Regions from separate parts of the Streptomyces sp. NPDC051963 genome, predicted to be linked through region 1. Evidence: riboswitches for the same ligand, from Rfam matches in the RefSeq annotation. Region 1 holds a riboswitch; the other holds the start of a gene.
What was found. Region 1 has a riboswitch for cyclic di-AMP ahead of ACIHFB_RS36170 (transglycosylase SLT domain-containing protein). Riboswitches for the same ligand answer to the same signal wherever they lie in the genome.

Region 2: linked by a shared signal. The riboswitch ahead of ACIHFB_RS33930 (transglycosylase family protein) and the one ahead of ACIHFB_RS36170 (transglycosylase SLT domain-containing protein) in region 1 are both predicted to bind cyclic di-AMP.

Annotation. Positions count from the first base shown of each region.
Region 1 is NZ_JBIUCC010000009.1:378,868-382,923, reverse strand. Features, by position in the region: gene fahA (fumarylacetoacetase) at 1-717, opposite strand, end outside; gene ACIHFB_RS36175 (HAD family hydrolase) at 969-1,781, shown strand; gene ACIHFB_RS36170 (transglycosylase SLT domain-containing protein) at 1,820-2,302, opposite strand; cyclic di-AMP (ydaO/yuaA leader) riboswitch at 2,306-2,468, opposite strand; gene ACIHFB_RS36165 (CocE/NonD family hydrolase) at 2,752-4,056, opposite strand, start outside.
Region 2 is NZ_JBIUCC010000008.1:543,480-547,535, reverse strand. Features, by position in the region: gene ACIHFB_RS33940 (septum formation initiator family protein) at 1-60, opposite strand, end outside; gene eno (phosphopyruvate hydratase) at 156-1,442, opposite strand; gene ACIHFB_RS33930 (transglycosylase family protein) at 1,774-2,481, opposite strand; cyclic di-AMP (ydaO/yuaA leader) riboswitch at 2,485-2,669, opposite strand; gene ACIHFB_RS33925 (transglycosylase family protein) at 2,846-3,871, opposite strand; gene ACIHFB_RS33920 (cytochrome P450) at 4,016-4,056, opposite strand, start outside.

The DNA.
Region 1 (4,056 bases):
GAGCGGGACGTACTCCCAGGCCTGGATGTCGCGTGCGGACCAGTCGTTGAGGAGGCACAGGCCGAAGACGTGGTCCCGGAAGCCGCCCAGTCCCACCGGTCGGCCCATCGGCGACGGCGCACCCACCACGAAGCCGACCTCCGCCTCGATGTCCAGGCGGACGGACGGGCCGAAGACGGGCGCGGGGTCGGCCGGGGACTTGCGCTGGCCGGACGGTCGTACGACGTCCGTGCCCGAGACGACCACCGTGCCGGAGCGGCCGTGGTAGCCGATCGGCAGATGCTTCCAGTTGGGGGTCAGGGAGTCGGGGGCGTCGGGGCGGAAGATGCGGCCGACGTTCCGGGCGTGGTTCTCGGAGGCGTAGAAGTCGACGTAGTCCGCGACCTCGAAGGGCAGGTGCAGGGTCACGGAGGACAGGGGGTGGAACAGCGGCTCGATGGTCTCGCGGTGGGAGGGGACCGTCAGCCATGCCGTGAGGGCGCGCCGTACGTCCGACCAGGTGGTGCGGCCCGCGGCCAGCAGCGCGTCGAGGGTCGGCCGGGCGAGCAGGGGGGCGTACGGCGAGCCGAGCGCGTGCGCTGCCGCGCCCGCGTCGAGGACGTGGTCGCCGAGCCGGACGCCGACCCTGCGTTCGTCGGTACCGGCGGGGGAGAAGACACCGTACGGAAGGTTGTGCGGGCCGAAGGGGTCGCCCTCGGGGACATCGAAGGGGGGCATGGGTGCTGCCTCTCTCTCGTGCGGTCCGTATGCCTGCTGTGTCATGTGGTCGCGGAACACGTTACGGGTGCGTTGCCCGCCGGGGGAGGCGCAGGTCAGCGGGGTCATGGAGCCGTGGATGCGCCGGCCGGCGGCAAGATCTCAACGAGCCCCGGTTCACGGCGTGTTCGGGACGGTGGGGGCGCATGTGAGCGTGGGAGGCGTCCGGTTCACGTCGAGTCGGTCAGGGATTCTGTCCGTATTCTCTGATCATGGCCGCATCCACCGAATATTCACTCATCGCCACTGACCTGGACGGCACGCTGCTCCGGGGCGATGACACGCTCTCCGACCGGTCGCTCGCCGCGCTTGCGCAGGTGACGGCGTTCGGCGCCCGGCACTTGGTGGTGACGGGGCGTCCGGCCCCGAGAGTGCGGCCGCTGCTCGACATCCTCGGCTGCGGGGGGCTCGCGGTGTGCGGACAGGGCGCGCAGGTGTACGACGCCGGCGCGGACCGTCTGCTGTGGTCCGTCACCCTGGACCGGGAGCTGGCCGAGACCGCGCTCGGCAAGATCGAGGCGGAGGTCGGGCAGGTGTACGCCGCCGTCGACCAGGACGGCGTCGAAGGGCTCACGCTCATCGAGCCGGGGTACCTGATGCCCCACCCGACCCTGCCCGCCGTACGCGTGGGGCGCCGCGACGACCTGTGGTGCGCGCCCATCAGCAAGGTGCTGCTGCGCCATCCCGCGCTGTCCGACGACGAGTTGGCGGCGACGGCGCGATCGGTGGTGGGTTCCCTCGCGACGGTCACCATGTCGGGGCCCGGGACCGTCGAACTCCAGCCATGCGGAGTGACCAAGGCGACCGGTCTCGCGCTGGCGGCCGAGCACCTGGGGCTGGGGCCTCAACAGACCATCGCCTTCGGGGACATGCCCAACGACATTCCCATGTTCGACTGGGCGGCTCGCGGCATTGCCATGGCAAATGCCCATCCCGAACTGAAGGCGGTGGCCGACGAGGTCACCCTGTCGAACGAGGACGACGGCATCGCCGTCGTCCTCGAACGACTCTTCCCGAAGGGGTAGTTCCCGGTGTGCGCCGAAAACTCGGAACGTACCGGGACTCAGTACGCGCCGAAGACGTTGTCGATCGAGCCGTACCGCTGGAACGCGTAGTTGCAGGCGGCGGTGATGTTCGCGACCGGGTCGTACGGGTCGAACGACGTGCCGGCCACGTGGTAGGCCTGGAAGGTCGGGTCGATGACCTGGAGGAGGCCCTTCGACGGGGTGCCCGCGGCGGCGTTGGAGTCCCAGTTGTTGATGGCGTACTGGTTGCCCGAGGACTCCCGCATGATGTTGCGGTAGATGCCGTCGTACGACCCGGGGATTCCGTTCTGCGCCATCACCTGGAGGGACGCCTGGATCCAGCCGTCGAGGCTGTTGGCGTAGCCCAGCGAGGTGGCTGTGGTCACGGTCGGGGTGGCCGCGGAGGCGCTGGTCGCGCCGACGATCGGCAGCGCGAGCACGGCGACGCCGGTGCCGGCGACGGCGATGGCGCGGGTGACGCGGGCGGTTCTGGTGCGGCGGTGCTTTCCGGCTGCAGACATGGCGAAGTTCCTCTCCGGCGCCTGCGAGGTGAGCTGTCGGGTTCGGGCTGGGAGGTGCCCGGCCACGCCCTTACGGGTGCGACTTGACCCCAAGCCGGTCCGGTGTGGTGTCCGGTCCGGCGGCTTACCTGGGTCCCCCGCTCCTGCCGTGCGGTGAGTTCGTCAACGGGTCGTTCGGGCGGCGGCAGGATTAGGCGTCCGCCCGACAGGCCGGGAACGTATGCGAGAGCACATGTCCGGAACAAGTACCGGATTCACACATCGTGCCTATTGACCTTGATCCGAGGGGAATGCGGTGCTTGATCCTTTGCGGTCACAAAGCCCAACTGGCCGCAAAGGGAAGGCGGATCCGGCCATATCTGTGGAGCTCCTGTGCAGGCGCGGACGTGAGTCAAGTCACGTCGATGCACAAGGTTGGCAAATCGGGCAATCAGGCCAAGAGGGTTTTATTAACCGGCCGTTCGCGGGATGCGCTTCTCCCATGTCCGGTGAAAGAGGACCTGACCGCCCTCCGTGCAGATCACCTCGTCGGAGGTGACGAAGTCGTCCCCCTCGCAGCTGATCTCCGAGCGGGTGCGGACGGTGGTGTCCCAGCCCGGCTCCGGACGGTGCAACCGGATCGACCAGTCCGAGCGGGTGCGGGCCGAGAGCGGGTCCCTCTCGTCGATCGTGTACGTCTCCAGCGCTTCCTCGGTGAACTCGAGGCCGTCGGGGTACACGCGCGTGCCGCCGTACCGCGGATCGACCTCCAGGCGCCACGAGCCCCGGGCGACGTCCCGCACCACCAGGCGCTCGGGCCGCGGCTCGTCCAGCGTCGCGGGGAAGTTCACGCCCAGCGGCTCGGCCTGCTCGGGCTCCTCGAAACGGACATTACCGCCCATTTTCGGCTTGCGTACGGGCAGTTCGAGGGAGCTGCCCGCCGGGTCGAGGGTGAAGCCCGCCGCGGAGTCGGGCTGCGGCCAGATCCACGGCCAGTACGCGGAGGAGACGGCGAGCCGGATGCGGTGGCCGGGCGGGAAGACGTGGCCGATGCCGTTCAGCTCGAAGGTCACCTCCTCGGTGGCGCCCGGCGTCCACGGCACGGCCCGCTCGCGCCCCTCCCGCGCCGACAGGTTCAGCACCCCGCGCGTGACCAGGGTCGACGAGCCGTCCGGGGCCACGTCGCAGACCCGGGCGATCACCTGGCCGCGCGGGACGTCCGAGGCCAGCCGCAGCGTCACCCGCGGCCGCCCCAGCACCCAGGTCTCCTCGGCCACCGGGAACTCGAAGCACACCGACCGCGCGTCCTCCTCCCGCTGGTCCGGCGGCAGGTCGGCATCGTTGCCGAAGGGGAAGAAACGGCCGGCGTCGACCCCGGTGTGCATCGGTGACCGTACGAGAGCGGGGGCGCCCTGACAGCCGTACGACACTGTCGTGACGTCGGGAGAGGGCCAGGCGGGCTCCGCGATCCAGCGGCCGGGCAGCGTGTCGTAGAGCGTGGCCGGGGGGTGGGAGTCGGTGACGTAGGCGCGCAGCAGGGGCTCGGGGAGTTCGCCCTTGCCCTTCAGCCAGTGGTCCCACCAGCGCAGCGTCTCCTGGAGGAAGCCGATCGCCGGGCCGGGTGGCAGGCCGCGGTCGGGGTACTGGTGCGACCAGGGCCCGATCAGACCCCGTACGCGATCGGAGGGAAGGTGTTCGACGAGCCGCAGCACCGTGTCGCGGTACGGGTCGTGCCAGCCGCCCACCGCGAGGACCGCCGCCTTGATCGCGCCGTA
Region 2 (4,056 bases), on a different contig from region 1:
CTCGCCGAGCAGCCGGATCCTGGTCGCGGTGGAGAAACGGTCCCGGTCCTTGACGGCCATGACCCACCTCCCCTTCATACGTGCGTACGTCCCCGCACACGGTACGGGACCGAGTACGAGGACGTACGTACGACTGGCTAGGCCTTTTCCGAAGCTCAGCCCTTGAAGCGGGGGAACGCGCTGCGGCCGGCGTACACCGCGGCGTCGTCGAGGATCTCCTCGATGCGCAGCAGCTGGTTGTACTTGGCGACGCGCTCGGAGCGGGCCGGGGCGCCGGTCTTGATCTGACCGCAGTTGGTGGCGACGGCCAGGTCGGCGATGGTGACGTCCTCGGTCTCGCCGGAGCGGTGGGACATCATGCACTTGAAGCCGCTGCGCTGGGCCAGCTCGACGGCGTCCAGGGTCTCGGTGAGCGAGCCGATCTGGTTCACCTTGACGAGCAGGGCGTTGGCGGCGCCGTCGTCGATGCCGCGGGCCAGGCGCTCCGGGTTGGTGACGAACAGGTCGTCGCCGACGATCTGCACCTTGTCGCCGAGCTTGTCGGTGAGAACCTTCCAGCCGGCCCAGTCGTCCTCGAACAGCGGGTCCTCGACGGAGACGAGCGGGTAGGCCGCGACGAGCTCCTCGTAGTACTCCGTCATCTCGGCGGCGGAGCGCTCCTTGCCCTCGAAGAGGTACTTGCCGTCCTTGTAGAACTCGGAGGCGGCGACGTCGAGCGCGAGGGCGATCTGCTCGCCGGGGGCGTAACCGGCTTCCTTGATGGCCTCGAGGATGAGGTCGAGGGCCTCGCGGTTGGAGCCGAGGTTCGGGGCGAAGCCGCCCTCGTCGCCGAGACCGGTGGCCAGGCCCTTGCTCTTCAGGACCTTCTTGAGGGTGTGGTAGACCTCGGTGCCCCAGCGCAGCGCCTCGGAGAAGGACTCCGCGCCGATCGGGGCGATCATGAACTCCTGGATGTCCACGTTGGAGTCGGCGTGCGAGCCGCCGTTCAGGATGTTCATCATCGGCACCGGCAGCAGGTGCGCGTTCGGGCCGCCCAGGTAGCGGAAGAGCGGGAGGTCGCTGGCCTCGGAGGCGGCGTGGGCGACGGCGAGGGAGACGCCGAGGATGGCGTTGGCGCCGAGCGAGCCCTTGTTGTCGGTGGCGTCCAGGTCGAACATCGCCTGGTCGATCAGGCGCTGCTCGGTGGCGTCGTAGCCGACCAGCTCCGGGCCGATCTGCTCGATGACCGCGAGGACGGCCTTCTCCACACCCTTGCCCTGGTAGCGGTTCGGGTCGCCGTCGCGGAGCTCGATGGCCTCGAAGGCACCGGTGGACGCACCGGACGGAACGGCGGCACGACCCGTGCTGCCGTCGTCGAGGCCGACCTCGACCTCGACGGTGGGGTTGCCTCGCGAGTCGAGGATTTCCCGGGCTACGACGACGTCGATGGACGGCACGAGCATCTCCTTCTTGGGATGTGACGCGGGTACACCGGGCCGGGCCCGGCGGGCGCAGCGCCGTGGCGGCTCTGCGAGATGAGCCTAACCGGCTCCGGGCGATCGGCCACCGGGTCACCCACCCGTTGGACAGAACCGAGAGTAAATTGTTTCTGAACGGAACAAAAAGTTGCGCGCAAGGCGACACAAAAAAGCCCCGCCCCGGTGCGTACGGGGGAAGACGCACCGGAGCGGGGAGCCCGTGGGGGACGGGGGTGACCCTCACGAGGCCTCCACTATGAAAGCCACGGATATGAGGGCTCTGTGGTTCAACCGTGTTCCTGCTGCGAACCTCGGATCACTTCAGGTGCAGCTGCTGACCCGGGTAGATGAGGTCGGCGTCCTTGACGATGTCCTTGTTCAGCTGGAACAGCTTGTCCCAGCCACCCTTGACGTCGTGCTCCTCGGCGATCGTGCTGAGGGTGTCGCCCTTGACGACCTTGTACTCGCCGTCGCCCTTCTTGACCTTCTCGCCGGTCGGCGTGGTGACGGTCTTCTTGGCGGCGGGGCGCTCGGTCGAACGGGAGGCGCTCTGCTCCTCGGTCGAACGGGTGCTGGTGCTGCTGTCGCTCGAAGAGCTGGAGCTGCTGGAGCTGCTGGAACCGCTGTCGGAGCCGGAGCCGCCGGTGTACGCGGTGCCCGACAGGCCGGTGCCGCAGTTCGGCCAGGCGCCCTTGCCCTGGGCCGCGAGGACCTTCTCGGCTATCTCGATCTGCTGGGCCTTGGAGGCCTGGTCGGCGGAGCCCGCGTACTGAGTGCCGCCGTACGCGGCCCACGTGGAGGCGGAGAACTGAAGGCCGCCGTAGTAGCCGTTGCCGGTGTTGATGGACCAGTTGCCGCCGGCCTCGCACTGGGCGACGGTGTCCCACTCGGAGGCGGTGGCGGCGGAGGCGTTGCCGGCCGCCATCAGCGGGGCGGCGACAGCGGCGCCGGTGACACCGGCGATGGCGATGGCGCGAGTGGCCTTGGACGGGCGACGGTGCTTGCCCTTGCCGGAAAACAGCATGGTTGATCCCCTCACCGACGCCTGCGAGGTGAGCTGTCGGGTTCGGGCCGGTTGAGTTGCCCGGCCATGTCTCGTACGAGGCTTTCGTCCCGTACGGGGCACGGCTTCACCCCAAGCCGCACACGGTCAACTGACCGGCACGGCGCTTACCTTGGGTCCCCCGCTCCTGCCTACGGCGCTGTCAAGCGACGACTGTTCCCGTGCGGCCACTGGCAGGATTCGGCGTTGCGGCAGCCGGGGCTCGTGTTGGCGAGCGGTGATGACCGTAGACACGCGATCCGCCGAATTTCAAAGACGATCAGGGCTTCTGAGACTCATCCCACACTTTCACCAAACCGGACATTCAGCCCGAAGCGGGGCCCAACTACCGCTGGTTTTCGCCCGTTTCGGCACCGAGTTCGAGGGTCTGACCGGGGATGATGAGGTTCGGGTCGGCGCCGACGGTTCCCTTGTTCTCGGCGTAGAGCTCACGCCATCCGCCGTTCACGTCAAGGGAGTCGGCGATGGCGCAGAGAGTGTCGCCGGTGCGGACGGTGTAGGAGTCGTCCGCGGTGGCGCGTGCGTCGCCGTCGCTGCGGGAGGCGTGGCGGCCGGAGGAGTCGGTACGGTCGCCTGCCGCACCCTCGTCCGCGCTGTCGCCGCGATGCTTGCCGGTGCCGGTGTCCGCGAGATACGAAGAGCCGACGTTCTGGCCTGACTTGTCCGAATCGTCTTCCTGGCTGGAACCTGTGGACGGACTGTCGGATTCCTGCGAGGGGCTTGCGTCGGATTCGGGGGATGTGTCGGACTTGGCGGAGTTGTCCGTGTCGCCCGACGGCCCATCGGCCGAGGAGGACGGAGAGGAAGGGGAGGACGGCGACGGGGAAGCCGAGGGGGACGACTCGGAAGTTGAGGGCGACGAGGATGATTCGGGCGAGTCGGACAGGCCCGAGGAGCCGGAGGAAGTGTCGGACGAGGTGGACTCGTCGGCCGACGCCTCGCCCGCCAGACCCGTGTCGACACCCGCCGAACGGGAGTCCTCACCGAGGCCGTAGAGCAGACCGCAGGTGGGCCACGCGCCGGCGCCCTGGTCCGCGAGCACCTTCTCCGCGACGGCTATCTGCTGGGAGCGGCTGGCCTGGTCGGCGCTCGGGGCGTAGTCGAGGCCGCCGTACTCCTCCCAGTCCTCCTGCGCCAACTGGAGGCCGCCGTAGAACCCGTTGCCGTTGTTGGCGCTCCAGGCGCCTCCGCTTTCACACTCCGCGACCTTGTCCCAGGTGCTGCCGTCGGCCGCGCTCGCGCCACTCGCACCGAGGAGCGGGATGGCGATGGCGGAGCCGGTCACTCCGGCCGCGACGAGGAGGGCCGGAGCCTGACGGGGGCGACGGTGACGACCGTTCCCGGAGAGCATGCGGGGGCCTTTCGCGAGACAGCAGTGACCGGCGCGGCGGGTGAGACACAGCGTCGCGCTGATCCGTGAACGTATAGGCAGCACATCACTTGTCACAAGTTAATGCCGCGTAGATCACGTGAAGATCACAGAATTGAAGGCGTGTCACCTTTGCGCAGGTGAGGCGTGTTGGCCAGATGGCGTGA